One region of the Bradyrhizobium sp. USDA 4510 genome, then DNA from elsewhere that is predicted to be linked to it. Evidence: riboswitches for the same ligand, from Rfam matches in the RefSeq annotation. Region 1 holds a riboswitch; each other region holds the start of a gene.

Evidence for each region. Region 1 has a riboswitch for cobalamin ahead of ACVMDN_RS33195 (TonB-dependent receptor). Riboswitches for the same ligand answer to the same signal wherever they lie in the genome.
Region 2: it holds a riboswitch for cobalamin, as region 1 does, so the genes downstream of both, ACVMDN_RS11075 (DUF1636 family protein) here and ACVMDN_RS33195 (TonB-dependent receptor) in region 1, are expected to answer to the same signal.
Region 3: it holds a riboswitch for cobalamin, as region 1 does, so the genes downstream of both, ACVMDN_RS35220 (TonB-dependent receptor) here and ACVMDN_RS33195 (TonB-dependent receptor) in region 1, are expected to answer to the same signal.
Region 4: it holds a riboswitch for cobalamin, as region 1 does, so the genes downstream of both, ACVMDN_RS02305 (ribonucleoside-diphosphate reductase subunit alpha) here and ACVMDN_RS33195 (TonB-dependent receptor) in region 1, are expected to answer to the same signal.

What each region holds. Positions count from the first base shown of each region.
Region 1 covers NZ_JBSSBT010000001.1:7,103,987-7,111,794, reverse strand. The annotation lists gene ACVMDN_RS33205 (amidohydrolase family protein) at 1-1,294, shown strand, start outside; gene ACVMDN_RS33200 (CobW family GTP-binding protein) at 1,296-2,225, shown strand; cobalamin riboswitch at 2,453-2,648, shown strand; gene ACVMDN_RS33195 (TonB-dependent receptor) at 2,757-5,030, shown strand; gene ACVMDN_RS33190 (cytochrome b family protein) at 5,033-6,532, shown strand; gene ACVMDN_RS33185 (tetratricopeptide repeat protein) at 6,540-7,013, opposite strand; gene gspD (type II secretion system secretin GspD) at 7,090-7,808, opposite strand, start outside.
Region 2 covers NZ_JBSSBT010000001.1:2,504,382-2,512,189, reverse strand. The annotation lists gene ACVMDN_RS11095 (precorrin-8X methylmutase) at 1-64, opposite strand, end outside; gene cobG (precorrin-3B synthase) at 64-1,227, opposite strand; gene cobN (cobaltochelatase subunit CobN) at 1,224-4,472, opposite strand; gene cobW (cobalamin biosynthesis protein CobW) at 4,472-5,506, opposite strand; gene ACVMDN_RS11075 (DUF1636 family protein) at 5,503-5,877, opposite strand; cobalamin riboswitch at 5,972-6,183, opposite strand; gene cobO (cob(I)yrinic acid a,c-diamide adenosyltransferase) at 6,220-6,873, shown strand; gene ACVMDN_RS11065 (cobyric acid synthase) at 6,885-7,808, shown strand, end outside.
Region 3 covers NZ_JBSSBT010000001.1:7,546,503-7,554,310, reverse strand. The annotation lists gene ACVMDN_RS35225 (hypothetical protein) at 185-358, opposite strand; gene ACVMDN_RS35220 (TonB-dependent receptor) at 471-2,735, opposite strand; cobalamin riboswitch at 2,845-3,042, opposite strand; gene ACVMDN_RS35215 (FecCD family ABC transporter permease) at 3,155-4,198, shown strand; gene ACVMDN_RS35210 (ABC transporter ATP-binding protein) at 4,195-4,968, shown strand; gene ACVMDN_RS35205 (ABC transporter substrate-binding protein) at 5,169-5,984, shown strand; gene ACVMDN_RS35200 (MBL fold metallo-hydrolase) at 6,153-7,193, opposite strand; gene ACVMDN_RS35195 (DsrE family protein) at 7,532-7,808, opposite strand, start outside.
Region 4 covers NZ_JBSSBT010000001.1:480,682-488,489, forward strand. The annotation lists gene ACVMDN_RS02275 (SctD/MshK family protein) at 1-319, opposite strand, end outside; gene ACVMDN_RS02280 (hypothetical protein) at 436-669, opposite strand; gene ACVMDN_RS02285 (hypothetical protein) at 926-1,297, shown strand; gene ACVMDN_RS02290 (HrpF/NolX family T3SS translocon protein) at 1,936-3,624, opposite strand; gene ACVMDN_RS02295 (nodulation protein NolB) at 4,347-4,559, shown strand; gene ACVMDN_RS02300 (class I SAM-dependent methyltransferase) at 4,737-5,693, shown strand; cobalamin riboswitch at 6,096-6,310, shown strand; gene ACVMDN_RS02305 (ribonucleoside-diphosphate reductase subunit alpha) at 6,473-7,808, shown strand, end outside.

The DNA of each region.
Region 1 (7,808 bases):
TCCGGCCGACCGCATGCAGGCGTTCGACGGGGTAACGACCTCGCTCGACCTCGAGGCCGGCGTGCTGCCGGTCGCATCCTGGTACAAGCGCCAGGCCGAGAAGGGCAGGGTGCTGAACTACGGCGCCGCCGCCAACTGGGCCTTCGCGCGCATCGGTGCGATGACCGGCTCGAATTCGGAGAGCTCGCTGGAATCGTTTGGTGCCGCGATGCGCGATCGCCGCTGGATCGAAAACGTCGCGACCGAAGGCGAAGTCGGCGGCATCCTGGAGCGCCTCGCCAACGGACTGAATGAGGGCGGCATCGGCATCGGCATTCTCAACGCCTATGCGCCGGGCGCCGGCGTGCAGGAATTGACCGCGGTGTGCCAGCTCGCGGCGGATCATGCGGTGCCGACCTTCACCCACGTCGCCTACATGTCGCGGATCGATCCCGAGAGCGCGGCGGAAGCCTATATCCGCCTGATCGGCTATGCCGGCGCCACCGGCGCGCATATGCACATCTGCCACTTCAACTCGTCGAGCAAGACGGATATCGAGCGCTGTGTCGCGCTGATCGCGAAAGCGCAGGCGCAGGGCCTGCCGATCACGGTGGAGGCCTATCCCTACGGCACCGGCTCGACCGTGCTGGCGGCGACCTTCTTCAGCGATCCGAAATTCGAGGAGCGCAACGGCCTCGGCTACGATTCGGTGCAGCGCGTGACCGACGGTCACCGCTTCGGCAGCCGCGAGGAGCTGCTGGCGGCACAGGCCGAAGAGCCCTCGACCTTGGTGCTGTGGCATGTGCTCGACATCGAGAACAACGCGCATCATCGCGATCTGCTCGATATGGCGGTGCTGTATCCGGGCGGCGCGATCGCCTCCGACGCGATGCCGTGGACGCTGTCGGACGGCCGCCCCTACAGCGGCGACGCCTGGCCGCTGCCCGACGATGCCACCTCGCATCCGCGCTCGGCCGGCTGCTTCACCCGCTTCATCCGTGAATGGGTGCGCGAGCGCAAGAAAGTGTCGCTGCTCGAGGGCATCCGCAAATGCGCGCTGATCCCGGCCGAGATCCTGTCGGCGAGCACGCCGGCGATGCGGGCCAAGGGCCGGCTGCAGGTCGGCGCCGACGCCGATGTTGTGGTGTTCGACTACGAGACGCTGAGCGATCGCGCGACCTTCTCGGCGATGAATCGTCCGGCGGAGGGCGTGCGGCATCTCGTGGTCAGCGGCCAGCCGCTGATCAGCGATGGTGTGCTCGATGTCGCGGCGCGTCCCGGCCGGCCGGTGCGCCGGCCTATCACGGGGGGCTGAGGTGCCGGTCCCGATCCTGCTGGTCGCGGGCTTCCTCGGGGCGGGCAAGACCACGGTCGTCAACCATCTGCTGGCGCATGCGCAAGGGCGGCGCATCGCCGCCGTGGTCAACGATTTCGGTGCGATCAATATCGACGCCGAGCTGATCGCCGGCGCCAGCGACGGCGTGGTCAGCCTGAGCAATGGCTGCATCTGCTGCACGCTGGAGGGCGACCTGCTGCGCACGCTCGCCACGTTGCTGCGGCGTGATCCGCGTCCCGAATTCATCGTGATCGAGACCAGCGGGATCGCCGATCCCGCCGACATCGTGCGCAACCTGATGGATCCCGTGATCTGGAAGGAGGCGCCGCTGGAGACCGTGCTGTGCGTGGTCGACGCGACGCAGCCTGCGGCGATGCTGAACGATGCGCTGCTGCGCTCGCAGCTCCGGGCGGCGGATGTGGTGGCGCTGAGCAAGGTCGATCTGACTGACGCCGCTGCGTGCGCCGCGATCCGCGACGCCGTGCGCGCGGTGCGTCCGGCGGCCGTGGTGGTCGATGCCTTGCATGGCGAGGTGCCGGCCGCGCTGCTGTTCCCAGCGGACCTCGATCATGTGTCGGCGCCGCGCGAGACCGCGCCGCGACGGCCGTCGTCCGATCGCTTCGACACGCTGAGCTGGACCTCGGAGCGGCCCGTCGTGCTGCCGCGCTTGCAGCAGGCGATCGGCAGACTGGCGCCGAAGCTGGCGCGGGCGAAGGGATTGTTCGAGACGGTGGAGCAGCCCGGGCGGCTGACCGTGCTTCAACTCGCCGGCGGCCGCGCGACCTTGGCTGCGGGCGGCGTCCCGTCGCCCGGCGTGCCGCGCACGCGCATCGTGTTCATCGCCGAGATGGGTGCGCTGTCACGCGCGGAGATTGATGAGGTGATGCAGGGATGCGTCGAGGCTCAGTGACGCGAACCTACGTTTCCCGTCATCCTGAGGAGCCGCGAAGCGGCGTCTCGAAGGATGAATCGGCCGCCAGCCGGGCCGTGCATCCTTCGAGACGCGCGTGCCGCGCTCCTCAGGATGACGGGTTGCTTTTCGGCGTCAGCCCTCGACGTCGCTGTGTCATCGCCGCAGCATCACCCGCAAAGCAGGTCTGCGACAATCGCATCGAATTGACAGCTCTGCAGCCAGCACCTATCGTTTTTGCCGACGGTTCCCTTCGGGGATCAAAAGGGAATGCGGTGCGAGGGTAACCCCAATGCCGCAGCTGTCCCCGCAACTGTAAACGGCGAGCCTTTCGTCAATTTGCCACTGGGCCATCAGGCCCGGGAAGGCGTCGACAGGCGATGACCCGTGAGCCAGGAGACCTGCCGTCAGTCGTGGTCACACGCGAGCACATCGGGCGGGGGCGTCCTGGTGGGATCGGAGCACTGCCTTTTTTGGCAATGCGCCAGTCCACGTTCGCGGTGACGTGCCACGTTACCGCGAGTCCTTTTCATGTCTCCGTCCTCTCCCGTTGCGCGCAAATGGCGCCTCGGTCTTCTCTGCTCCCTGTCATCATTGTTGTTGCCGGCCGAAGGCTCGGCACAAACGCCGCCACCAACCAGGCTCGATCCGATTGAGGTCGCGCCTTCCGCTGCGCCAAAGCCGAAGCCTGCGGCGCGCAGCCGTGACATGACCGCTGCGGCGCGGCCACGGCCGAGGCCTGCAACAGCCGGCAACGCCCCGCGCGTCGCGGCGTCGGGCGTACCGGGATCGGCATCGCCGACGCTCAATGCCACCACGCAGGGCGGCACCGGCAGTCGTCTCAACCTGACGCCGCTGCAGACGCCGGCCAGCGTCGAGATCATCACGGCGCAGACCATCGCTGAACGCGGCCAGCATAATGTGCTCGATGCCGTCACCCAGGACGCGGCCGGGTTCGTCGCAACGCCGGCGCCAGGCAATGGCGGCCTGTCGTTCAGCACCCGCGGCTTTGCCGGCAGCAACTCGGTGATGACGCTGTATGACGGCACGCGCTTCTATATCGGCTCCGGCACGCTGACGTTCCCCTATGACACCTGGTCGACGCAGCGCATCGAAGTGCTGCGCGGCCCGGCCTCGGTGCTGTACGGCGAAGGCGCGATCGGCGGCGTCATCAACGTGATTCCGAAGAAGCCGCAGAGCACGCCCTATAACGAGGCCGAGGTTTCGCTCGACAGCAACATGACGCGGCGGCTCTCGGTGGACAGCACCGGTCCGATCAATCCCAATGTGTCGTACCGCATCAACGCCACCGGCAACATGTCGGACAGCTGGGTCGATCGCGACAAGACCTCGAACGCGGTGGTCTCCGCTGCCGTGCGGGTGCAGGCGTCGGACAATCTCGCCTTCACGCTCTCGGAAGATTACGGCGATCGCAGCCCGTCGCGCTATTTCGGCACGCCGCTGATCAACGGCGCGATCCAGGACGCGCTGCGCTTCAAGAACTACAATGCAGCGGACAGCGCGATCCGCTATCAGGACAGCTGGACCCGGTTCAAGACCGAGTGGGACGTCGCCGACGGCATCAAGGTCAACAACACGCTGTATTACCTGACCAGCGAGCGGCACTGGCGCGACATCGAGAACTACACCTGGAATCCGAAGACCCAGCTGATCGATCGCACGAGCTATATCGAGATATTCCACGACCAGAAGCAGCTCGGCAACCGGATGGATACGACCTTCAGCGGCCACGTGTTCGGCCTTGCGAACCAGGTCGTCGCCGGGTTCGACGTCAACCGGATCGACTTCACCCATACCAACAACTCGCCCTATGGCGGCGCGTCGTCGGTCAATCCTTATGTGTTCGATCCCGGATCGTTCTTCGCCACGACGACGGCGACCACGCCGGGCTTCAACGCGATCGTCAATCAATACGCGCTGTTCGCCGAGGATCGGCTCTCGCTGACCGATCAGTTGTCGCTGGTGACCGGGGTCAGGTATGATCGCCCCGAAGTGGACCGCACCGACTACAAGACGCCGGCAAACAGTTTTGAGACGACGCTATCGGGCACTAGCTGGCGCGCGGGCCTCGTTTACGAGCCGATCAAGAACCTCGCGTTCTATGGCCAGTACGCGGTCGGCGTCGATCCGGTCAGCAATCTGATCTCACTGTCGACCACGCAGAAGACATTCCAGCTTGCGACCGGCAAGCAGACCGAGATCGGGGTCAAGCAATCGTTCTGGGGCGGCCGCGGCGAGTGGACGCTGGCTGCCTACGAGATCGTCAAGACCGGGCTCACGATTCCCGATCCCGGCAATCCCACCGGCGGCCTGGCATTGCAGATCGGCCAGCAATCATCCCGCGGGGTCGAAGGATCGATCGGGCTCGCACTGAGCGACGGCTGGCGCGTCGACGCCAATCTTGCGCTGTTGCGCGCCAGATACGACAACAACAGCCAGGTGGTCGGCGGCAAGATCGTCAGCTTCAACGGCAATGTCCCGGTCAACGTGCCGCAGCAGGTCTCGAACGTCTGGCTGACCTGGGACTTCGCGCCCAACTGGTCGGCCTATGGCGGCGTGCAGATCGTCGGTGCGATGTACTCCGATCTTGCCAACACCCAGCTGCGTCCGGGCTACAACGTGGTCAATGGCGGCGTCAGGTGGAAGCCGGACGACCGCACCACGGTCGCGTTCCGCCTCTACAATCTGTTCGACAAGGCTTACGCGGTGACCTCGAACGGTACCGGGCAGTGGCTGCTCGGCATGCCGCGCACCGCCGAATTGTCCGTCAACGTGAAGTTCTGACCATGCGCAACGCTCTGATCCGGCGCGGGCGGCGGTGGCTCTATATCGTCCATCGCTGGATCGGCATTGCGACGTGTCTCCTGTTCGCGATGTGGTTCATCTCCGGCCTCGTCATGATGTACGTGGCCTTTCCGCGCCTTACCGACAGCGAGCGCCTCGCCGCGCTTCCTGTCATTCCCTGGAGCAAGGTGCGGGTCACGCCTGATCGCGCGATGGCGATCGCAGGTGTCGAGCGTTATCCGCGTGACCTGCGGCTTTCGATGATGGACGACACGCCCGTCTATCGGGTGACCGGCTGGAAGGGAGGGACGATCACCATTTCGGCGACCGACGGCAGCGTGATTGACCGGATCACGCCGGACCAGGCGCTGGCCATTGCCGCTCATCATCCGCATGCCTTGCAGCCTCGCTTGATCGAAACGATTACGCGCGACCAATGGTCAGTCACGTCGCGCTTCGATCCGTTGCGGCCGCTCTATCTGATCGGCCTCGGTGACGCCGATGGCACCGAGCTCTATGTTTCCTCGCGCACCGGCGAGATCGCGCTCGACACCACACGTTGCGAGCGGATCTGGAATTGGCTCGGCTCGATCCCGCACTGGATCTATCCGACCGTGTTGCGCAAGGACGGTTCGCTGTGGCGCGACGTGGTGTTGTGGATCTCCGGCATCTGCCTCGTCGTCGCGGTCACCGGCTTCTGGATCGGCGTCCTCCGCCTGCGGCTGATGCGCCGCTACGCTGATGGCGCCATCTCGCCCTATCGCGGCTGGATGGCCTGGCATCACATCGCCGGCCTGATCGGCGGCATCTGCGTCTTGACCTGGATGTTTAGCGGCTGGCTGTCGCTCAATCCCGGCGGCGCGTTCTCCGGCCGCGGCGTCACCCGCGAGATCGCGATCGGCTATAGCGGCCATGACACGGCCGACATCGTCGCTGGCTTCCAGTCGTCGCCATCGATGCCTGCGGTGGAGGCCCGCTTCGTCTGGATCGGCGGACACCGGTTAATGTTGCTCGACGACGGCAACGGCGGCCGCAGCATCGCCGATCCTGTGACCGGTGCGCGGATGACCCTCTCGCGCGACGAGGTCATCGCTGCCGCCCGACACGCAATGCCCGGCGCTGCGATGACATCAGCGCGGCAGCTCGATGAACCCGACGCCTATTGGTACACGCTGCACCAGGCGCGCGAGCTTCCGGTATTGCGGATCGGGTTCGACGATCCCGCCCGCACCTGGCTGCACATCTCCCCCGTCACCGGCGAGATCCTCGAGCGCAGCGACGACAGCCGCCGGTCCTACCGCTGGCTGTTCAACGCGCTGCACAGCCTCGATGTCCCGCTGCTGCTGCGCATCTGGCCGGCGCACGACGTCGTGGTGTGGCTGCTATCGGCGGCTGGTGCGATTATCTCGATCAGCGGGATCGTGATCGGCTGGCGCCGGTTGCGGCGGCGGAAGGTACGAGGCAGGCGCGTGTCGGCGAGCCTCGTGCGCACACCTCCGTAAGGCGCGATTACTTGACGGTCAGGTGCACGTCCGGCGCCGGCCGATCGGGGGCCCATTCCAGTGCGAACCGCTGTCCGGCAATGATCTCATAGGTCGAAAGCTTGGATGCGACCGCATCGCGGAACCGGAGATAGACATCGCGCTGCCGCCCGTTCGAGCGGGCCGCAGCCAGATTGAGCCATTTGTAGGCCAGCACGAAATCCGTCGGAACGCCGTGACCCTTGTCGTACATCAGGCCGAGTTGGGCCTGCGCGAACGGGTCGCCCTGCACGGCGCCGCGATAGTAGCAGTCGGCGGCGGCTGCGTAGGCCTGCGGCACGCCGAAGCCGTGCTCGTACAAGAAGCCGAGCATGCCGAGGGCGCGCGGATTGCCGCGCTCGGCGGCCGGCGCGAGCTCCCGGGCCGCCCGGACATAGTCGCCGCGATGGAAGGCAGTCGATCCGCGCGCGACGCTGTCGGCGCTCGCGACAGAGGCGGTCATCGCCCAAAGTGCGATCGCAAGCGAAGCCGAGAGGCCCGTCCGTTGTGCGAGAACGCGGCGCATCCTGCTGCCCGGCTCAGTGATAGCTGGTGGTGATCGGCGCATTGGTCGATGTCGTGGCGATGCTGCCGCGCAATTTCGATCGAAGCTCCTCGGCCACAGTCTGGGCGTCGGAGCCGTTGCGGATGATCTGCGGGCGGATGAAGATGATCAGCTCGGTACGCTGGGTGCCGTTGCTCTGATGTCCGAAGGCGTCACCGAGGCCCGGAATCTGGTCGAGCACCGGAAGCGCGTTGCGGGCGCCGCTCTGCTGTTCGCTGATCAGGCCGGCCAGCAGCACGGTCTGACCGTTGGCCACCGAGATCTGGCTCTTGACCCGTCGCTCCGAAACGGTCGGCGTCAGGTTGACCGTGCTGCCGCTGCTTTGGGGAACGTTGCTGATCTCCTGCTCGACATCGAGCCGCACGGTGCCGTTCACGCTGACGCGTGGCGAGACCTTCAGGATGATGCCGGTGTTGCGATAGTCGATGGTGTTGACCACCGTGTTGCTCGTGGTCAGCACCGTCGCGCTGCCGGTCGAGACCGGGACGACGTCGCCGACCTGCAGGGTCGCGACCTGGTTGTTGATCACCACCAGCGAGGGATTGGACAGCACCTTGACGCTGGTGACGGCGTGCAGCGCATCCAGGATCAGGCTCGGCTGCGTTGCATTTCCGATCAGGAAGTTGAAGCCCGGGAAGCTCTGGTTGATGAAGGCATTGGTGAGCGACCCCGCGACCGAGACCGCGCCGGTGG
Region 2 (7,808 bases), 4.6 Mb from region 1:
AGCGGATGGTGGCAAAGGACTGGCGATAGATCGCTGCGCCGTCGGTCTCGTAGACGTGCGGCATCAGCGGCCTCCCGTCAGCACGGAGGGATTTGCGACGAGGTACGGACTGCTCAACCCTCGGATGACCGGCGCATCCCGCGTCGTGCCGCGGCGGATCAGATCAAAGCCGTTGTCTGTCGCAACGAGGGTAACATCCGCAGCACCGGAATGGGCACAGCCCTTGGCGCAGCCGGAGACGTGAAGCCGCGCATCAGGTGGGATATGCCGCGCGAGCGCCGACGCCAGCATACGCGTATCCGCATGCGCATCGCCGCAGCGCGGTGCGCCGCTGCAGGCGACCACACGAAGCCTCGGATCGCCGGCATCAGTCACGAGGTCCGCCCCACCGGGCATCTCGCGCATCCCCTCCACCAGCATCATCCGCCACGGCGTCATGCGGAGAGCCCGCGCGCAGCCGGCGAGATCGTTGAGCGTCTGGTGCGGCATTTGCCCGAAGGCGACGCCAACCATCGCGCCCATTGGATAGATGCCCGGCACGGGACTCGACGATTGGCCGACTGGTTCGGCATCACCGCGAAGCGACTGCGGCAGGCTCGCGCCGCCGGCGAGATGAGCCGCCATCCGTCGCCGCTCACCCCTGGTTCCGCCGGAGGTGACAAACCATTCGGCCAGCGCCAACGCGACCTGAACGGCCTCGCTCCGCATGACCGAAAGCCCGCGCTGCGCGCCATCGGCCCGCACCAGCAGTCCCCGGCCGCGATCGCGCTCGATCCTGATATCGGCGGACGCATCCGCCAGCATCCGCGCATTGCCATCATCGATTGCGAAGCCGAACTTGGTTGGAAGATCAAACGAGGCACCGGCAAGCCCCTGCTCAAGCTCGGTCGCAAGCGAGCGCGTCTCGTCGGCGACAGTCCAGAACGGCGTCACCAGAATGTTTCGCTGCGCCTCGGTATTCGAGTCCGTGTCCAGCAACCCGAGTTCAGCGAGCCCATCGACCAGGGGCGGATAAGCTTCATCGCTGACGCCGCGAATCTGGAGATTGGCGCGGCTGGTCAGGTCGATCAGGCCGTTGCCGTATCGCGCCGCCAGCCTGGCGATTCCCGCTGCCTGCGCCGCGTCCAGCCGTCCGCCGCGCGGGCGAATGCGCACCACGAGGCCATCGCCTGACTGCATCGGCCGCAGCGCGCCTGGACACCAGCCCTTGACCGCAACCGCGCTCATGAGGCCTCCTGCAGCGCAGCCGCGATCGAATTGCGCCGCGTCTGCCAGAGCGAGGCTTCATGCAATCTCGCGAAGCAGGTTTCGATCGCAGCCAGCGCCGCCGGGTTCTCGCGCGCCATGAAGCCGCGAACCTCGTCATTGCCGAGCGTCGCATCGTAGTAGAGATCGAACAGATGCGGCGGCACCGCGCCGGCAAGATGGGCGAACGCCGCCATGTGCTCCAACGTCGCTGTGATTTCGGCGGCACCACGGAAGCCATGGCGCATCATGCCCGCGATCCAGGCAGGGTTGGCCGCGCGCACTCGCACCACCCGTGAGATTTCCTCGGTCAACGCCCGGGCATGCGGCTGATCCGGCCGCGTCGCATCGAGGTGATAGAGCGATGGGGCTTTCGTGCCAAGGCGCCTCGCCGCCGCCGCGATGCCCGCCTCGTGCGCGGCGTAGTCGGCCGCCAGCAGCAGATCGGTCTCCGGCAGATCCTGGGTGTGAACAAAACTGTCCGCAGCCGCGAGCCGCGCCTCGATGCCGGCGCGATCGGGCCGCATCTCGCCGTCGGATGCGAGAGCCCACGACGATGCCGACAACCAGGCTTCGCCGGCCGCCTCGCGCGCCTCCGGTGTGAAGACGTCGGGGACCGACGAAATGCCAACGCCATAATGTCCGGGGCGAGGACCGAACACGCGCGCGATGCGCTGCCGGTAAGGATTCTCGTCCGCCTCGTCGCTGCGTTCGGACAACGCCTCCGCCGCGGCTTCGAATAACTGGGCCAGCCCTGAGAAGACGTCGCGGAACAGCCCCGACACGCGCAGCGTGACGTCGATGCGCGGCCGGCCGAGCTCTGCCGGCGCGATGATGTCGTAGCCCGACACCCGCCCCGAGCCGTGATCCCAGCGCGGCGCGATGCCCGCGAGATGCAGGGCCATCGCAAAGTCCTCGCCGGCGGTGCGCATCGTCGAGGAGCCCCAGAGGTCGACCACGAGTCCCTTCGGCCAGTCGCCGTGATCCTGCAAATGACGGCGCAGCAGCTCTTCAGCAAGCTTCACGCCTTGCGCATGCGCCGACGGCGTCGGCACCGCGCGCGGATTGACCGCAAACAGATTGCGCCCGGTCGGGAGCACGTCGCTGCGCCCGCGATAGGGCGAGCCCGACGGCCCCGGCGCAACACGCCGGCCGGCGAGCGCACCAAGCAACGCCTCCTTCTCCGCCTCACCGCAAGCTCCCTGCCCGAACACATGCAGGCCGTCGCCGAACTGGCTTTCCTTGAGGTCGCAGACGAAACGATCGATCTGCGGAATGGCCTCGGCCGCGGAGACCGACGCGGCGAGACCGAGATCGTCCTCCAGCCCGGCGATGCGCGCTTCGTCGCGGATCGCGGCGATCAGGCGCTGCCGGCGCGCCGGATCGAGACCATCGGCGGTCGAATACTCATCGAGCAAGCGCTCAAGATTGCGCAAGCCCTTGGGGACCGCGGCCTGTGCCAGTGGCGGCGGCAGATGACCGATCGTCACGGCACCGATCCGGCGCTTGGCCTGCGCCGCCTCGCCGGGATCGTTGACGATGAAGGGATAGACAACAGGCAGATCGCCGATCAGCGCCTCCGGCCAGCATGCGGGCGACAGCGCAACCGACTTGCCGGGCAGCCATTCCAGCGTTCCGTGCGCGCCGATGTGGACGACGGCATCGATGGCCTGCCGCCTGAGCCACAGATAGAACGCGACATAGGCATGGCGCGGCGTGCGCGCCAGATCGTGATAGTCGGCGTCGCGCTGTCCCACCTCACCGCGCTCCGGCTGAACGGCGATGACCGATTTGCCGCAGCAGATCGCCGCGAAATGAAATGCGCCGTCACGGCAATCGGGATCATCTTCCGGCGCGCCCCATGCGCGGCTGAGATCGCCCTGCAGCAGCTCGGGAAGGCCGGAAAGCGCCGCACGATAGTCGGCGACGTTCCACGTCAAATTCCTGCGCAAAAGAATGTCGCCCAGTGACTCCACCGGCTCAAGGTCAAATCCCGCGCCCGCAAGATCAGCCAGCATCGCCCCGACCGAGGCAAGCGCATCGAGGCCGACGGCATGCGCGATCTGATGCGGGCGGCCGGGATAGTTCGAGAGCACCAGCGCGAGCCGCTTCTCCTGTGCCGGCTTGCTGGCAAGCCGATGCCAGGCGGCCACGCGTGCGGCAACTGCAGCGACGCGCTCGGCATCCGGTCGATGCGCAAGATGCGCGAATTGCAGCTCAAGATCGCGCTCACCAGGCGATTTGAAGCTCACGACCCCTGTGAACAGGCGGCCGTCGACCTCCGGCAGCACCACATGCATCGCGAGATCGCCGGGCGAGAGCCCGCGGAGCGACAAGGCCCAATCCTCGCGCCGCGCGGTCGACAGCGCGACCTGGAACACCGGGCATGATGCAGCGTCGAACGGCGTCGTGCCGTCGTCACCGGCCGCGGAAAACGCGGTCGCATTGACGATCGCCGCTGGAGCGCATTGCGCAAACTGAGCGCGCAGCCAATCGGCCACGCCCGCCGCCTTCAGCGAGGTGACGAACACACCGTGGGCATCAAAGCCCCTCTCACGCAATGCATCGATCAATGCATCGACCGGCGCCGTATCGCCTGCCGCGAGGTAGGAACGATAGAACGTCACCAGCACGCGCGGCCGGCCGTCCGGTGCCGGCAACGCCGTGATGGCACCGCGCCGGGAATCGTAGACGCCGATCTCGGGAAGATCGATCTCGCCGACCACCGGCCCGGCATAGAGTCCGGACGCCAGCGCCAGTTGCGCGATCACGGCCTGCGCGGCAACCGGGCCGCCCTTGTCGCACAGCACCTTCAGACGGCGCAGCGTCGAGACCGGCAAGGTCGAGAATTCATCGAGCCGCAGATCGTCGCGGCCATCCGCCGGCAGCACCACCAGGGCAATGCCGCGCTCCTTCGCCAGCCGATGCACCGCGGCCAGCCCGTATGACCAATAGGGCTCGCCGCCGATCAGCCGCACCAGAATGCCGCGGGCGTGCGAGAGCGTCCGCTCGATATAGGTATCGACCGACAGCGGATGGCGCAGCTCCGCGAGATTGGCGAGCCGCAGCGACGGCAGCGCAGCACGGCCGCGCCGCCAGCCGGCCGCGAAGGCAGCAAGATCGCTGTCGGAAAACGACAACACCACGAGATCGGCCGGATCCTGGCCGAGGTCCCTTGGCGTCGCGGTCTCCTCAAGGCCGCGGCTCTCGCGGAAGACGACGTGCATCAGACACCAAGCCGTGCCCTGATCGCGGCTTCATCGATGTCGGCATGTTCGCCGATCACGACGAGCTTCGACTGCCGCGCCCGGGCGCCCCAGGGCATGTCGAACTGATGCCGCACCCGCTCGCCGACCGATTGCACCAACAGCCGCATCGGCTTGCCTTCGACCGCGATGTAGCCCTTGGCGCGCAGCACGTTCTGCTCGCGCGCCAGCCCCTTGATCGAGGCGACCAGCGCGTCGACATCCGAAACTTCCGGAAGATCGATCACGACGGAATTGAAATCGTCGTGCTCGTGTTCCTCCTCGCCATCGTGATGCGACGGCCGCGCCGCGAGATCGCTTTCCGCCGCCGCCCCGAGCCCGAGGATTACGCGCGCGTCGATCGTGCCGTCGACGACGGGCAACATCGGCACCTCGCGCGGCATCTCGGCCGCGATCACCTCTTTCGCTGCCTTGATCCCCTCCGCCCCCGCGAGGTCCGCCTTGGTCAGCAGCACGATATCGGCACATGCGATCTGGTCCTCGAACACTTCCGACAGCGGCGTCTCGTGGTCGAGATTGTCGTCCGCCGCACGCTGCGCATCCACCGCGGCCGGATCAGGCGCAAAACGGCCGGCGGCGACGGCCTCGGCGTCGGCGAGCGCGATCACGCCGTCGACCGTGATCCGCGAACGGATCTCCGGCCAGTCGAACGCTTTCAGCAGCGGCTTCGGCAGCGCGAGCCCGGAAGTTTCGATCACGATGTGATCGGGCTTCACGTTCCGCGCCAGCAACTGCTCCATCGCCGGGATGAAATCGTCGGCGACGGTGCAGCAGATACAGCCATTGGCGAGTTCGACGATGTTCTCGGCCGGACAATTGGCGTCGGCGCACGACTTCAGGATGTCGCCGTCGACGCCTTCGCTGCCGAATTCGTTGACCAGCACCGCGAGCTTCTTGCCGTTGGCATTGCGGATCAGATGCTGGATCAGCGTCGTCTTGCCGGAGCCGAGAAAGCCGGTCACGACGGTGACCGGAATTTTGGCGAGCGTGGTCATTCTGCGGCCTCCGGCACGACGGGAAGAGGTGGAATGCGGGCGAGCGATTGCTTGCGGAAGATTTCCGGACGGCTGCGCCACGGCACGATGCCGTCGGGCGCCGCCGCATAGGCGGAGGCACCGGCGATCACATCCGCGGCATTATCAGCGGACAGTCGGCCGTAGACATAGGACCAGCGCCCCGGCGCGCTGAGCGCGACCGAGCAACCCTGGCTGCAGGCCGACAGGCATGCGACGGGAACCAGATTGACGTCATCAGGCACGCCGGCCTCGACAAGCGCGGCATGCAGGCGTGCACCGGGCGCGAGCTCACCTTCCGCCGGCGTCTGGCCGGCGCGGCAGGTGATGCAGACATGAAGTGTAACGCTCATCGCCCTTCCTGGATTGACAGCGGGAAGCGATGAGGCACACGAACCGATTTTGGACAGGTTCGTTCCCCGTCGCGGAACACCCCGTCCGCCGGTTTCACAACATGCTGCGTTGGCAGGTCTCCCGGCTTGCGGAGCAGGTTTTACCCTTCGATGCCCACCTTCCCGACTCCGTATGGAATCAGTGGCTTGGGCATCTCTCCGGTCACGGTCGCGGGGGCGGCTGCGCTTCGGGCCCGATTTAGCGGAGCCCTATCGCATTCCCTCTTCGCCTGTCGTAGGACAGGAACCAACGCAGGACCACCATTCGTCCAAGCCTCGCACTTGTCAAGCCGAAGGAATGTGATGACTTCTGATGGAAAGGGCGCTGAAGACGGCGCCGTCGGCACCGATCTTTCGCCGGATGCGCGCCACGCGGACAAGATGGCGAAAAAGAAGGCCGCCCGCGACCGCATCATGGCGACCAAGAGCGGTGAAAAGGGCCTGATCATCGTTCATACCGGCGCCGGCAAAGGAAAATCGTCCTCCGCGTTCGGCATGATCGTGCGCTGTGTGGCGCACGGCTTTCCCTGCGCCGTGGTGCAGTTCATCAAGGGCGCCTGGGATACCGGCGAGCGCCGCCTGCTCACCGGGCATTTCGGCGATCTCTGTCAATTCCACGCAATGGGCGAAGGCTTTACCTGGGAGACGCAGGATCGCGCCCGCGACATCGCGGCAGCGCAAGCCGGCTGGAAAAAGGCCAAGCAGCTGATCGCAGACCCGAGCCTGCGCATGGTCGTGCTCGACGAGATCAACATCGCGCTACGCTACGATTACCTTGCGATCGCCGATGTCGTCGACTTCCTGACCACGTCGAAGCCGCCGATGACCCATGTCGTGCTCACCGGGCGCAACGCCAAGGAGGAGCTGATCGAGATTGCCGATCTCGTCACCGAGATGACGCTGGTAAAGCATCCGTTCCGCTCCGGCATCAAGGCCCAGCCGGGCGTCGAGTTCTGACGGGCATCACGATGGCGCGCGCATTGATGATCCAGGGAGCCGGCTCGGACGTGGGCAAATCGCTCATCGTCGCCGGCCTCGCCCGCGCCGCGAGACGGCGCGGCCTGCGCGTGCTGCCGTTCAAGCCGCAGAACATGTCGAACAACGCCGCGGTGACCGTCGATGGCGGCGAGATCGGCCGCGCACAGGCGTTGCAGGCGCTCGCCGCCGGCGTCGAGCCGCACACCGACATGAACCCGGTGCTGCTGAAGCCCGAGACCGATGTCGGCGCCCAGGTCATCGTGCACGGCAAACGGATCGCCACCGCACGCGCGCGCGAATATGCCGGCATGAAACCATCGCTGATGGGCGCGGTGCTGGAGAGTTTTGCGCGCCTGAAGCAGCGCGCCGATCTGGTGCTGGTCGAGGGCGCCGGCAGTCCCGCCGAGGTTAACTTACGCAAGTCCGATATCGCCAATATGGGTTTTGCGCGCAAAGCCGACGTGCCAGTGGTGCTGGTCGGCGACATCGACCGCGGCGGCGTGATCGCGCAGCTCGTCGGCATCAAGACGGTGATCGACCCTGACGATGCGGCGATGATCCAGGGCTTTGTCATCAACAAATTCCGCGGCGATCCGACATTGTTCGATGACGGCTATCGCTTGATCGAAGAGCGCACCGTCTGGCGCGGATTTGGCGTGCTGCCCTGGTTCGTCCGCGCCGGCGAGCTTCCGGCCGAAGATGCGCTCGGGCTCGGCGAGGCGCGCAAGCCCGGCCAGCACAAGATCGCATTCCTTGCGTTGTCGCGGATCGCCAATTTCGACGACCTCGATCCCCTGAAGCTCGAGCCCGGCGTCGATCTCGTGATGGTACGTCCGGGCGAAGCCATCCCGGGTGATGCGAAGCTCGTCATCCTGCCCGGCTCGAAATCGACCCGCGGCGATCTCGCCTTCCTG
Region 3 (7,808 bases), 440 kb from region 1:
CAGCGTCCATGCGAAGCCTAGCATCCAGGGGGTGGGCAACCAATCCGGAAGGGTGGTCCGGCCGATGACCTCGCTGCGACCTAATGTCTGCTTGGCGACGACGAGCCGGGCTCGGTAGCTCGCGAGCTACGAGGCCGCCGCGCGCGACTGCGCGCAGGATCTGTGGATCGATATTCGCCGGGCCTCACAACGGCTCGTCATCATTGCCGTAGCGGTCGAGCTTCGGTGTGGCGATATCGCCGTCCTCGTAATAATCATCGTCCTGTAGCGCTGCGGCTGGCGGAGGTTTCTTCGCCTTGTCGTCGGTCTTGTCTTTGGTCTTCGTGCCGCCCTTGGTCTGCTTCCCGGCCTTGGCCATGCGTTTCCCCTGCGCGGGTCAAATCAGCTGCCGGAACTCTACCCCAGTTTCGGTGCGTTTGTAATGTTCGGGGACGGTGCGGCGGGGCAGACCCGCCCCACCGGTTCACGCTCTAGAACGTCGCGCCGGCCTTTACCATGTAGGTGCGGCCGGGCAGCGGATAGGCCGAGAAGCGGCCTTCGGTGAACGTGCTCGCGATGGCGTAGTCGTAATAGAGCGCGTTGAACAGGTTGTTCACGCTCAGTGACCAGAAGAAGCGGTCAACTTGCCCGCTCAGCTTGATATCGGCGGTGGCGTTTCCGGGAATCCGGCTCTGGGTGTTGGCCTGATCGTTGTCCATGATGCGCGAACTCCAGGCCCGCACCGTGGCGTCGAACACCAGATAGTTCTGCCAGATATTCCAGGTGACGCCGAGATTGCCGGTGTAGCGCGACACCAGCGGCACGTCGTTGCCGGCCCAGATGCCTTCGCGGAACACCGCGCGGGTGATCGCCATGCCGCCGCGCAGGGTCACCGTATCGCTGAACTTGAGCGAGGCACTGGTTTCCGAGCCATAGCGGCGGGTGGGGTCGAGGTTGGTGTTGAAGAACAGCACCGGGTTGAAATGGATTTCGTTCTCGAGATCCATCAGATAGACGCTGGTCTGGACCTGAAACAGGTTGGTCCTGACGCGAAAGCCGCCCTCGACATCCTGCGAGGTCTGGGTCTTGAGCTGGAAATTCTGCGGGATCGGGGCGAAGGTCAGCGGGTCGAATGACGGACCCGACGCGACGCGTTCGTCGACATCAGGCGTGCGGAATGCGCGTGCCGCGCGGCCGAACACCGAGAAGGTGTCGGTCAGGCGATGCTCGGCGCCGACATGCAGGGCGTATTGCGTCTCGTTGCTGTCGAGCGGTGCCGCCTGCGTGTCGAACGCGAACGGCGCATTCGGGTCGTAGCGATCGCGCGCCGAGATGCTGGTATTCTGGACGCGCGCGCCGTAGGAGATGTCGGTCGTTGGCAACAGGCCCAGCGTATGTTGCCAATAGCCGGCCACGCTCTGCTGCTCGATATTGTAGATGTGGAACGGGTCGACGCCCTGATAGGCGCCGCGCGCCTCGCGGAAGCTCGAATCGTAATAGTCGATGCCGGTCAGGATCGTCGACGGCACGCCCAGCATCACATTCTTGACGCTGAGCCGCGGCGTCAGCGACCAGGTCTGCAGCGCGGCGTCATTGTAGGTCGAGGCGAAGCTGATGGTCGGCACCGTGCCGAAGAAGCCGCTCTGCGTCTCGCGCTGCCGCCAGCCGCCGTCGACGATGAGGTCGACGCCGTTCATCAGCGTCTTGGTGAAGCCGGCGGTGACGCTGGCGGTCTGCTGGTTGGCATAGTCGAAGGGCGTCGCGGCGCCGCGGCGATCGGTGAGCAGCTCGTTCACGCCGATCGACGGATCGACCAGCCGTCCGCCGGGTAGGCCGAGCTTCTGGTCGCTGCCGGTGACGGTCAGGAAGGCGGTGAGATCAGGCGTCGTGTAGTTGATGTTGCCGACGGCGTTGCGCTGGTCGAGCGCATTGTTGACGCGGTAGCCGTCCGACTTGATGCCGTTGCCGTAGAACGAGGTGGACCACGGGCCGGAATTGAGCGCCGCGGAGACCGCGGCCATGCGGGTGTTGAACGAGCCAACTCCGGCCTCGGCCCGCATCGTCGTCGGCGGGCCGCCGACGCCGGTCTTGGTGATGATGTTGACGACGCCGCCCACCGCGTTGTCGCCGTAGAGCACCGCGCCGCTGTTGCCGCGCGTGATCTCGATGCGCTCGATCGAATCGAGCGGAATCGTGGTGAGGTCGAAGCCGGCCTTGTCGACGTCGTTGAGGCGGCGGCCGTTGAGCAGGAAAAGGGTATTGTCGGTCGCGAATGCGCCGAAGCCGCGCAGGTCGACCGACGTCTTGGCGCCGTTCGGTCCGCCATAGGGCGTTTGCAGCTGCACGCCCGGCACCTGCGCGAGGATCTCGGGTAACGACTGCACCGGCGAATGCGCGATGTCGTCGGCGGTGATCACGGCCGAGGAGGAGCCGACAATGCCGGCGAACTGGCGGCCGCCGGTGCCGCCCGTTCCGGTGGCCACGCCGGTCCCTGTCGTGCCCGATCCGGCTCCGCTGCCTGTATTGTTGCCTTGCGAGGTGCCCGGCGCCGGGCGTCGCGGCGCCGGCGCTTCGTCAGCGGCCGGCCTGGCGCGCGTGACGTTCTGGTCGCCCGGCTTGGTGACTTCGATCGCCGGCAGCTGATCGGGAGCGGGTGCCTGCTGCGCCCGCGCTGCGGAGACAAGGATCGCCGGCGCGATCATCGTCGACGCGAGCAGAAGCGCGCGGCGCCGCCGATGGAAAGGGAAGGAGAACATAAGCAAGGCCTCGGCAACGTCAGTGGCACGTCACCGCGAACCAGTCTCACCATCGTGCTCACAGCATCAGGTGAAGCTCATGCCTGTACTCCCCGACCGGCAGCATCGCGTGTGACCACGGCTGACGGCAGGTCTCCTGGCTCGCGGGTCGTTACCCTTCGTCGCCTTCCCAGGACCGAGATTCCCAGTGGCCTGTGACGAAGGATTCACCGCATACAGTTGCGGGGGCAGCCGCGGCGTTGGGGAAGTTTCCCCGTACCGCATTCCCTTTTCATCTCATGAAAGAACCGTCATGTTCATCTAGGGTTCGGCCGGGTAGCAAAGTCAATCCGGCGGAAGTCGGGCGGCGGCCGCGCGGCCACGGTTTTTGTCGAGTGTCGCTTGTCTGCCACGGCGATCGCTGTAAGAGCATGGATCCGATGAGCGCGCAGGATTTTGCCTTGGCGGCCGAGGTCGCGGCGCGGCGCCGGTGGGGCGCCACGGCGGCGCTGCTCGCGCTCGTGGTCCTGCTGTGTGTGCTCTCGCTCGGCATCGGGCCGGTGCGGCTGTCGCCGCTCGCGGTGATCGAGGCGCTGTTCGGCGGCGGCAGCGATGTGGCGCAGGTGATCGTGCGCGAGATCCGCCTGCCGCGCACCATCCTGGCATTTGCGATCGGCGGCATTCTCGGGCTGTCCGGTGCGGCGCTGCAAGGGCTGCTGCGCAATCCGCTGGCCTCGCCGTCGCTATTCGGCGCGCCGCAATCGGCGGCGTTCGGCGCGGTGCTGGTGATCGCGCTGGGCCTCGCCGATGTGCGCTCCTACGCGCTGCCGGTGGTGGCGATCATCGCCGCCTTCGGCTCGGTGTTCGCGCTGCTTGCGATCGCCGGCAGCAATGCCGGGCTGTTGATCCTGATCCTCGCTGGGCTCGCGATCTCGAGCTTTGCGGGAGCCGCGACCGCACTGGTGATGAATCTCTCGAGCAATCCGTTTGTGGTGCTGGAGATCGCGTTCTGGCTGCTCGGCTCGCTGGAGGACCGCAGCTTCCAGCACGTGGCGCTGGCGCTGCCCTTCATCGTCGCGGGCGCCGCCATCCTGCTCAGCCAGGCGAGCGCCTTCCGCGCGCTGACGCTTGGCGAGGAGGCGGCGCAGAGCCTCGGCGTCGACGTCGGGCGGTTGCGGCTCTTCGTGATCACGGGCGTGGCGCTTGGCGTCGGCGGCGCGGTCGCAGTCACCGGCACGATCGGCTTCATCGGCCTGGTTGCGCCGCATCTGATGCGTCCCGTGATCGGTCACGATCCGGCGCGGCTCTTGGTGCCCAGTGCGCTCACCGGCTCGGCGTTGCTGCTCGCGGCCGACATCGCGGTGCGCATCATTCCCTCGACCTCCGACATCAAGGTCGGCGTGCTGACCTCGATCATCGGCGTGCCGTTCTTCCTCTATCTGATCATGCGCGAACGCCGCGCGCTCGGCGGAGGCGTGGCATGACGCTGCTCTCCGCCGCCGCTCTCAATGCCTCGCTCGGCAGCCGCAAGGTGCTGCACGATGTCTCGCTGTCGTTGCCATCGGGCCATCTGGTCGCGCTGGTCGGGCCGAACGGCGCCGGCAAGACCACGCTGCTGCGCGCACTCTCCGGGCTGATTCCGTCGGGCGGCGAGATCCGGATCGGCGGCGATCCGCTGGCGTCGCTGCCGCTGCGCGAGCGTGCGAAACGTTTTGCCTACCTGCCGCAGGGGCACATGGTGCACTGGCCGCTGCCGGCGCGCGACATCGTCGCGCTCGGCCGCTATCCGCACGGCGCGACCGATCCGGCGCGGCTGTCGCAGACGGATATGGAGGCGGTGCTGCGCGCGATGCAGGCGGTCGACGTCACTGAGTTCAGCGATCGCCGCGTCACCGAACTCTCCGGCGGCGAGCGCAGCCGCGTCGCGCTGGCCCGGGTGCTCGCGGTGGAGGCGCCGGTGATCCTCGCCGACGAGCCGACCGCCTCGCTCGATCCACGCCACCAGATCGACGTGATGCAGAAGCTGCGCAACGTCGCCGATGCCGGTGTGCTGGTGATCGTGGTGACGCATGACCTGGGACTCGCCGCGCGCTTTGCCGATCATGTGCTGGTGCTCGCGGAGGGGCGGCTGGCAGCGCAAGGCGCGCCCGTCGAGGCACTGTCGGAGAGCGTCCTCGCCAGCGTGTTCCGGGTCAGCGCCTATCGCGCCGAATTTCAGCGCGAAGCCGTCATCGTGCCGTGGGCGGACGTCTGATGTGGCCACGGCCTCACCACAAGCTCAGTTCACCTCTCCCGCTTACGGGGGAGGTCGCTGCGCTCGACGAGCGCAGCGGGTGGGGGCTCTCTCCACGATATGGCTCGCGGCGAAACCCCCACCCCAACCCTCCCCCGCAAGCGGGAGAGGGGGCGCACCTTCAGCGTGGCAGCCATCTCGCTTCGCTTCATCTTGGTGCGGTGGTCGCGATACTGCTGTGGCTTATTTCCGCCGGCGCCGCGTTCGCCGCCGGACCGCGCATCGTCTCGATGAATGTCTGCAGCGACCAGCTCGTGCTGTCGCTGGCCGATCCGGACCAGATTATCGGCCTCAGCCGCTTCTCGCGCGATGCCTGGCAATCCTGGGCCGCGGAGAAGGCGCGAAACTTTCCGCGCCTGTCCGGCGAGGCCGAGGACGTGCTGCTGCTCAAGCCCGACCTCGTCGTGGTCAGCCTGTTCGACAAGCGCGCGACCCGCGATCTGTTGAAGGCCCACGGGCTGCACCTCGTCGAATTCACCGTGCCGCGCACGCTGGACGAGGTGAAGGACCAGATTCGCGCGATGGGCGATGTGGTGCAGCATCCCGATCGCGCGGAGGCCGAGATCGCGCGCCTCGATGCGACGATCGCGCATGCGCGGGCGGCGGCAAGCGCGCATCATTACCGCGTGCTGCCGCTGGAGCGGCGCGGCTTTGTCTCGGGCGACCATAGCCTGGTCAGCTCGCTGCTGGCGGCAGCCGGCCTCGCCAACGCCGCCGGCGAACTTGGCGTCGGCGCAGGCGGGTTTGCTTCGCTGGAGGCGATCGTAAAACTCCGGCCGGATTTCATCCTGGTGTCGGAAGCCGGCGACCGCGCCGAGGATGACGGTCGCGCCTTCCTGCTGCATCCGGCGCTGGAGCGCTTCTATCCGCAAAGCAAGCGCATCGTGCTGCCGGAGCGGCTCACGGTGTGCGGCGGCGTGATGCTGGCGGATGCGCTGGATCGCCTGACGGAAGAGTTGCAGCGAGTGACGCAGTGACCTTCCAAACCCGTCATCCTGAGGAGCGGCGAAGCCGCGTCTCGAAGGATGCACGGCCCGGATACTTCCAGGAGTTCGCGGAAGGAGTGTGGCCGTCGCCCTTCGAGGCTCGCTTCGCTCGCACCTCAGACGGTGAGATATTTGCGAGCGGGCTAAAGGGTTATGAGACTATCCCATCACCACCGGCCCGCCGGCCTTCTTCCACGCATCGATGCCGCCATCGATATGCGCGGTGTTGGCCAGTCCCGCCTTCTTCGCGGCGGCCACCGCCATCGCCGAGCGCTCGCCGAAGGCGCAGAAGAACACGACGCGGCGGCCGGTTGCGGCGGCGACCTCGCGCAGCATGCCGCCGGGCTGCAGGGTGGCGCAAATCCCCGGATAGGGCGCGTGCAGCGCGCCCGCGAGCGTGCCGTGCTTGGCCCGCTCGCCGCTCTCGCGCAAATCGACCAGAAGGATATCGGGGCGGCCGAGACTCGCGATGGCGTCGCGCGCGCTGAGGGAGAGGCCTTCCTTGGCGAGTTCGTCCTGGTGCAGGCCGACATGCATGTTGGCGGGCACCACGACGTCCATCAGCTTCGGGTTCGGCAAATTGAGGTTGTTCATCAGCTCGACATAGTCGTCGATCGATTTGACCTGCAGCCGCGGATTGTAGCGCTTCTCCTCGCCGATGGTGGAGACGGTGTCGCCCTTGTAATCATGCGCGGGGAACACCATGGTCTCCTCCGGCAGCTTCAGCAGCCGGTTGAAGATCGAATCGTACTGCGCCCGCGCGCTGCCGTTCTGGAAGTCGGTGCGGCCGGTGCCGCGGATCAGCAGCGTGTCGCCGGTGAAGACGCGGTCGCCCATCAGATAGCTGTAGGAATCGTCGGTGTGGCCGGGCGTGTACAGCGCCTCGAGGCAAAGGCCCTCGATCGTCACCTTGTCGCCGTCGGAGACGCGCATCGACACCACGTCGGCCTTGCTCTGCTCGCCCATGATGGTGATGCACTGGGTGCGGTCGCGCAGCTCGCCGAGGCCGGTGACATGATCGGCGTGCAGGTGCGTATCGACGGCCTTGACCAGCCTGAGGTCAAGTTCCTGGAGCAGCTTGCAGTAGCGATCGGCCTTCTCCAGCACCGGATCGAGGATCAGTGCCTCGCCGCCGGCGCGGCTCGCGAGCAGATAGCTGTAGGTTCCGGATACGCTGTCGAAGAGCTGGCGAAAGATCATGACGGCTTACCTATTCTCCGGGCCGAGTCACATGGAGGATATTATTCCATAGATAGGGTCCGTTCAAAGCAAATCCATCCCCACCCCAGCCGGATCCCGTCACCCTGAGGAGCGCGCTCTTGCGCGCGTCTCGAAGGGTGGACGGCCCGGGTCTTTCCGCGAATGGGACAAGGCATCTGGGCCGTGCATCCTTCGAGGCTCGCTCCGCTCGCGCCTCAGGATGACGGGATATGCATCGAGGTCGTGGAAGAGACGAAGTTACGGCCGCACGTAACTCCAGCCTGCTCCTGCGGGCGCGCGTTCGCGCGACCCGTTGGCTCGCAATGACGACGGGGCCGTTACGGCCGGACCAGCGTGTATCCGTTCTCGGTGAGCAGCAAGATCTGCGCGACGCCGACCTGCACGGGGGTGGCGACGGCGATGTAGTCCGGCCGCTTGCCGCTGTCGCGTTCGATCGTGTCGACGGTGTTGAGGCAGATGTCGACCCGCGCGCCCTGCGCGACCAGGCTCTCGACCAGCTTGCGGTTCGGGTTGTCGGGCTTGAGCAGGTCGATGCCCGGGCCGAAGGCGACGATCTCGACCGCGACCTTGTCGGGGTCGTAGTGCTTCATCAGA
Region 4 (7,808 bases), 6.6 Mb from region 1:
CTTGTTGAGAGCCATCGATCGACAAGCGAATGGACATCGCGCCCATACGGATGACGGCAGGAAGAGGGAGAACAACGATCTCATTTGGCGAAATAGAGTCGCGGCCCTCGATCGCGACGTCTGCGGCAAGGGCCTCGATCTCGATCGAGCTGACATGCCAGCTGACGCGAAGATGGTGCGGTTCGAGGCCTTGCTCGACGAAGACCAAATCAGCATCGAGGCTGCTGCCAATCAAGCACGAGCCGCCCCCCGCCTTGCCGGTCAGCCCGGAATAAGACCCCGACAACACTTCGAAAAGCGGGGAAGCTGGTTCATTCACGGTCGCCTCCTGAATGAAGAACGAGACCGTACGGCAAGCCGTACGGTCTGTTGCGACTTCACAGATTATGCGGCCCGCAAAAGCGGGAAGGACATAACGGCGTCCCGCTTCATCCGTTACTGCACCCGCTCGTCGGCCACCTTCTTGACGGTCGAGAGCTCTGTCGTGACGACGCGAAGTTCCACATCCCTTTCAGCAGCCTTCGTGCTGGTGGCAGTCAGTGCGGCGAGTTGCCTGTTGAATGCCGCTTCTCCGGCAACTTCAGCTGCGGTGGAACCCGCGGCTGCAGCAGCAGTACCAGCTGCGCCACCTGCAGTCGAGGAATGGGACGCACCAACCTTATCAGCCATATTGTCTCTCCTGTTTGTTCGAACATTGCCGCGACTTGCGGCTCTCATTTTCCTGACACCGCAACATGCGAGGTCAGGAATCCTCCTCTGTCTCGGCCATGGTATCGTCGAACTTGCCCATTGCACTACTTGCAAGTTGGAAAACGACGGAGCCGAGAGCGACGTTGAACGCTTGCTGCATAGCGGCGGCTTGCGAGCCAGCGTCTGGACTAGACGTGCCGCCATCTACGGGAGCTCCTGCACCAGTCGATCGACCATGATCATCGTGCTCACCAGGGCTCCGGGATCCCTTTTTGGCGCCGCCAGCCGCATGGAGGTCGGTATCAAGGTGCCCAGCGCCGCTTGTGCTGGAAATACGCATCGGGTGTCTCCTACTTCAAACTTCGTTCGTGCGGTGGAAGGAGTCTCCATCATGTTTACTATGCAAGCGTTAGCTTTCGACAAGCTGACGAGCCGCAGAAAATACAGTGAGCTCATTGACGCTGCTTCTGCTCAGGTGGCCTCATATGTCGGCACTAGGCCGGCGAAAGCTGCAGATCAGAGAGTTGGTACAAGAACCTCGCTGATGTGGCACTTGATCAGGCAGCCCGCTGATCATTCAAGCGCAGCTTTGGTGAGCGGAATGTAAGCGCCAGGACGGATAAAATGGGCTTGATCATTGATGTAGCCCAATCTGAGGGGAGGAATACTCGCAACTCGTTCGGCAATTTATTTGCCTCGAGCGACTCAGCGACTTGTCTCCATCCCCGCTCCAGGGCGGCAGGTTAAAGGTGCTTATACGCGTCAGAAACGAAGCGCGATCCTCCAGTTCCGCTCGTGGCAAACCCATAAAAATCGGTCCACTTTATCGGACACGATCGGGAGGCGTCGGAGACAAGGACCTTGAGCCTCACGAATCACTCATGTGGTCTCGATCCGACGGCGTAAACTGGTGAGGTTTGCAGCTCCGCCCGGTTGGTGGCGGCGTAAAGTTGACAGCTCGCGACGGGTGGCGCCATCAGTACGGCGAGATCCATCAGTACGGCGAGATCCATCAGTACGGCGAGATCTTCGCGTTGGCATACGCGATGTGAGAATGTCGGTCGGGCGCTCGAGTACAGCCGACAAATGCGCCGGTTTAGCTATCGCCAAATACGCTCGTCGGTGTAAGCATCGAATGTCGGCGGAGCTTGCGGAAGCTGCACCGCGCGGACGACTGTGCGCGCGGTGGCCTCGCAAGCTAGCCTTTCGTTCCAGCTTCACCCTGTGTCGATAGCGCCGCTACGACTAGGCGTAGGCACCTGCAGCTTGCGTGCGCTCGGATTCAATCCGTGCCTTGAGGTTATCCAGATAGTTCTCCGCGTAGGACTGAGCCATCGACACCGGCAGGTTGATGCCGGCCGTCGCCGCTTCTTGAATTGCCTGCTTCACCAAGCCTTCCCGTATCGCTATCTTGACCTCGGGGCCGGCGATGCAGCCCACGGCCTGCGCCGCGAGACTGAGCCCGGCTTCCGCCAGCGCCTGTTTTATGTTGCCACCGGTGATCGCGGTGTGCAGAAGATTTGCAGCTTGCGCCTCGGCCTCCATCACCATTGAAGCAAGATCGGCCAGCTCACCCAGCCCTGGAATAAAGCCGAGTACACCAACGGCCGTCGCTGTCCAGTCGAGCAGCTTCGAGCCGACCTTCAGCACGTCATCAAGTGCATGCATGAGGGCGCCACCGTTCTTCTTGGGAGACTTGATGTCGGGCTGGTCTGCCACGCCATCCATCATGTCCGCGGTAGCCTCCTGTTCGGCAGGCGTTTGAGCGGCATGCGTCTTCAACTGCGGAGCAGCGCGGTTCGCACCAGACATGTTATTGAAGAACTGCTTGAAATCATTTCCGCTGATGTTTCCGGAATCAACCGTGTGGCCGCCGCCGAAGTCGAAAAACTTGTGGTGGGTTTTGTAGCCGGTAATCGCGTTGTTCATCAACCCAAACAGCACAGGATCCGAGAGCAGCTGGGAGGCCGCTTTTCGTACCTCGGGAGAAAGATTCTTGTCGTCCACCATACTCGCGAGCTTTTCCCGGGTCAGAACGCCATTTCCAAAGAAAGCGTCCTGGTTGTTGTTAATCGTGTCTAGTGTGCTCAGCTCGGGTCGGCTGAGACTCATCGATGATGAAGCGACCTGCAAAAAGTCCTCTTTGTGGACCTTATCGATCGAGCCGCCGTATAACTGCTTCCATTGATCCGGGTGGTCGAGAAAATATTGAGCCGCCGCGAGGACCTGTGGGGGGCATTTGCCAATGTCGGCGTTGCCGTCCACGATGTGTCTGAAATCCGCAAGGCTCAAGTTCTTGGGCAGGTTATCGGAATAGCGGTAGAGCTCGCGCATGGCATCGGTCAGGGTCATGACCGATGGCTCACCATTTCCGGTCCCGTCGGATGGTATGTAGTTCTGCTCGTAGGTCCGCGCCCGCTGCTCTTGGAACGCGGCAACTTGGGGGTGGTGATCGGAAAAGCCGCAGAGATCGCCCACCTTGATCTTGCCGCCACAGCGGCCGTCGCCTTGCGAACCGATCGCATAAAAGAGCTCCGGGTCCTGTTGCAGCGCTTCGATCGCCGCCTTTAGATCCGGCGGTGTCGAGGGATCGTTGGCCAAATCTCCCAGGGACTTCCAATCAAGCGGACATTTGTCCTTGTGGCGGTTCAGGACAGAGACAATCTGCAGTTCCGCATTAGTCAGCGTGCCACCATTCCAGGTGATCCTTGAGCTTTGTACGGGTGCCTCCGCAATGATTGGGCTGCTCGCAGCACAGGACGGCTGTGGGTCATCCTGATATGCATCCAGTGCCGCCCTAATCTCTGGTGGAAGAATACTCCGCGTCTCCCGCGTGAGTTCCTCTGTCAGTTGCTGGGCTGCGTCTGTCGGCACCGGCTCCTGCGGTGCGGAATGATCGCTAGTCGCGTCCTTCGACGCGAGGCTGACCAACATCGCCTGAAAGCTGGAAAAGTCCTGCGCCGAAGAGGGCGGGGCGGGCATTCCGGGTAAAGCCACAGTTGAATTGGCGGTTGGCGATAGGTCGACTGACATTATACGTTCTCCGATTTAAGGGTGCACCACAAGACGGTCACCTAGTTGCGGCCCGAGATCGCGACGAACAAGGAGTGTTGAGCGGCAGAGTTCAACAGGTCCTACCACTTGCATCCTGTTGCTCGGTGCGCCTCCAGCGCTCAGTTCCGCGACCATCCATGGGGACACCGCCGTCTTCACGCCGTATGCTAGGACGGACAAGCTTTCGAGAAGCTGACGGCGCTCAGACGATTTCGACACGATTGATGACATGGCCTTGCCAGTAAGGCCGGACGGATTTTCAATGCCGGTGTCAGCTTTGTATGGTTGCGTTGACTTGGCCTGGTGCAATTCCCGTCTGCCGATCCGCAGCATTCGTTGATTTGGTCTAACGATCTCGCAAGATCTCCGGAGCATCTCAAGATGGGGCACTGGTTTCGCGCTCGATGATCATCAGGTGACGAAGGCTCGTCAGCTTTCGGTCAGCTTGCGTTTCTAGGGTGCTGGCCCATTCGCGCTCACGAAGGTGCCAATCTCATCACGTGACAAAACGGTTCTTCTCATGTTGCCTGCCGTTGCCTCGATCTCTCTCAACCCGGCTGAATGGTTCTCCAGCGGCTGTTTATCGGTGCGGGACCAGTTTCATGATAGTCTTGCGCAGGCAGCTTCGAAGCAAGGTGCAGCTTCGTGGGCCTGCCGCCTGGCATCCGGCAGGTAAACCGGAAGGTAGGGATCATTTCGATTCGGCCTTGACGAACCTGTGGGATGTTGGCGATCGCGTCATTCAGGTTTCGCTCATCTCCAAGGGCGCCGGCGCCGTCAGCTTATCTCTGAATAAGCTTCTATCGGTGGGCTGAGCGGGCTGATGGTTTCTTCGCACAACAGCAGGATCGCTCGCGCCGCGACGCGCAGAGGGGGTGATGCGCTTGTTCACTTGCCACTTCTGCTACCGCATCGGCGGATGTAAGGGCCTACACCCTATATAACCAAAGTGCAGGCGGGTACGAAGGCAACAGCCGTCGAGCTGCTTGCAAATGAGAGGAGACATTGCGTTGCGGATAGATTTCTCGCGCATCAATCGGTCTAAAGCTGCATTCCACGATATTTATGCTTCGGATGATCCGAGGGCATATTTCTCGGTCCTCGGAGACCTGGATTATATGATACCGGACGTGGCTGAGCCGGTTGTGCGCCAAATACTGGCAGCGAAAGCTTCGGCCACCGGCCTCAAGCCCGTCGTGCTCGATGTTGGTTGTTCGTACGGTATCAATGCAGCGGTGCATCGCTTTCCGCTGACCTTCGCGGGCTTGCGTCACCGCTACGCCCGGCGTGAGATGAGAGCGATCAGCTCTGAGACATTGGTGAGTCTCGATCGCAGTTTCTATGCAGCCTGGCCTGATGTCGGGTTGGCACGCTTTATCGGCCTCGATGTGTCGGCAGCGGCGGTCAGCTATGCGAAGAATGTTGGCCTTTTAGAGCAGGGCATTGTCGCTGACCTTGAAAAGGAGGCGCTATCGATGGACAGCGCGCGCATTCTCCGCTCCGTGGATGTTATCATGTCGACCGGATGCATCGGCTACGTTACCGAGAAGACGTTCGGCGAGATTCTCGATGCGGCAGAGAAGCAACCATGGATCATCTCCTTCGTGCTACGAATGTTCCCATTTGAATCGCTCGCCGCGACGTTCGCAAACCGTGGTCTTGTGACAGAACGTCTTGCCGGCGCAACGTTTATCCAGCGTCGCTTTCGCGATGCTGAAGAATTTGAGAGCTGTTTGGCCAGCTTGGCGGCCCTTGGCGTGGATGCCACCGGCCTCGAATCGGAAGGGCTGTTTCACGCCGATCTGATCTTGTCTCGCCCCGAGGCGGATGCGCGCGCCATGCCTTTGGAAGACATTGTCACTGTCGCCAGCGGCAGGGGACGGCCGATCGGACCCCGTTACGTTCATGTTGAAAGTAAGGAGGGCTTGCAGGTCGCGCTGGAGCCGTGACAGGCGTGGGACCACTGTGCAGCGCGATTCGGTTCGGGGCTGGATGCAAGGCCATTCCGGTCGACGGCGCGCCAGAGCCGATGTTGTTCGCCCGCGAGTGGATAACGAATTCGTCCAGATGCCATTGGTCGCGGCGAGCAGGAGCGCTGCGAATCAAATCAAGCGTCTGGCCGAATTGCTCCTCTACTGACGCGCCGTTTCTTAGATTCCATCAATGCGACGTGCGAGCCAGGAATTCCCTCGACCTTTGCGCAGGCTTGACGGAAACCGGTAATGCAGCCCAACGGCATATCCAATCACCTGCAGCAGAAGCCGACAGCGGCGACAAAGTCGTCCGGGCTTCGGTATGTTTTTGCGTTTCAATCTGGATCTCCCCAGTTGACGAATCCCGGCGAGTAGTGCCTATGTCTAGCCAGTCACGGTCTTCTGGCCCCAACATTTTGTAGGTCGGAAGCTAAGAGGGAACCCGGTGCGCCGAACGGCTACTCCGGGGCTGCCCCCGCAACTGTAAGCGGCGAGCGGTTGTCATCATGGTCACTGGCGCAGCACAGCGCCGGGAAGGCCGACAGCCGCGGCGACCCGCGAGCCAGGAGACCTGCCGCGACTGAACGAAAGTCCTCGGGCGGGGTGCCCCGTTGGGTCGCTTGCAGCCGGAGACGTTTGACCGGTTTCCTCGCAAGTCATCCGCGCAGTCCCCCCCGCCTAACATCGCGGGGTTGCCGATGTCGCCGTCTTACGATTTCGATCAGCATGGTCATCTCATTGAGGAGCCGGCGCGCGTGAGGTCGCAGCCATTGCAGGCAGAGCCCAGCGCGCCTGAGTTGTGTCTTGTGCCGCCGCCGTCGCCGGCCCCGCTGCCGTACCCCCTTGCGCCATCGCCAAAGCCGGCCGATCTCAAGCTCGATCGGACGCGCGACGACCTGTTGACGCCGTTCGGCAAGCTGACGCTGAGCGACCGTTATCTGCTCGCCGGCGAAATGATCCAGGACATGTTCGCGCGGGTGTCTTGCGCCTTCGCGGATGATGTTGCGCATGCCCAACGTCTCTACGATGCGATGTCTCGGCTGTGGTTCATGCCAGCCACACCGGTGCTCTCCAACGGCGGCACGACGCGCGGCCTGCCGATTTCCTGCTTCCTTAACTCGGTGTCGGACTCGCTCGAAGGCATCGTGGGCACCTGGAACGAGAACGTATGGCTTGCCTCTAACGGTGGCGGCATCGGCACCTACTGGGGCAATGTTCGCTCGATCGGCGAGCAGGTGAAGGGCGGCGTTACCTCAGGCATCATCCCGTTCATCCACGTCATGGACGGCCTGACGTTGGCGATCAGCCAGGGCTCGTTACGGCGCGGCTCGGCTGCGGTCTATCTCGATATCCACCATCCCGAGATCGAGGAGTTCCTCGAGATCCGCAAGGCGTCCGGCGACTTCAACCGCAAGAGTCTCAACCTGCATCACGGCATCAACGTCACCGATGAGTTCATGCGTGCCGTAGGCGCCGGCACTGCGTTCGCTCTGCGCAGTCCGAAGACCAAGGAGGTTATCCGCGAAATCGACGCCCGCCAGCTGTGGCAACGCATCCTGGAGAACCGGCTGCAGACGGGGGAGCCTTATCTCTTGTTCATCGATACAGTGAACCGCGCGCTCCCCAAGCACCAGCGCGAGCTCGGCCTCAAGGTCTCAACGTCCAACCTGTGCAGCGAAATTACCCTGCCGACCGGCATCGATCATCGCGACGAGGAGCGTACCGCCGTGTGCTGCCTGTCGTCGCTCAACCTCGAGACCTGGGACCAGTGGAACGAGGAGCCTGGCTTCATCGAGGACGTCATGCGCTTCCTCGACAACGTGCTGACCCACTTCATCACGGTGGCGCCGGGCGTCATGAAGCGTGCCCGCTACGCCGCCTTGCGTGAGCGTTCCGTCGGCCTTGGCGTCATGGGCTTCCACTCGTTCCTGCAGGCCAAGAGCATTCCGATGGAAAGCGTCGTGGCCAAGTCGTTCAATCTGAACATGTTCCGGAAAATCCGTCGCGATGCTGATGCGGCATCCGTGACGCTCGCGCGCGAGCGGGGGCCGTGCCCGGATGCCCTGGAACGAGGCGTGATGGCCCGCTTCA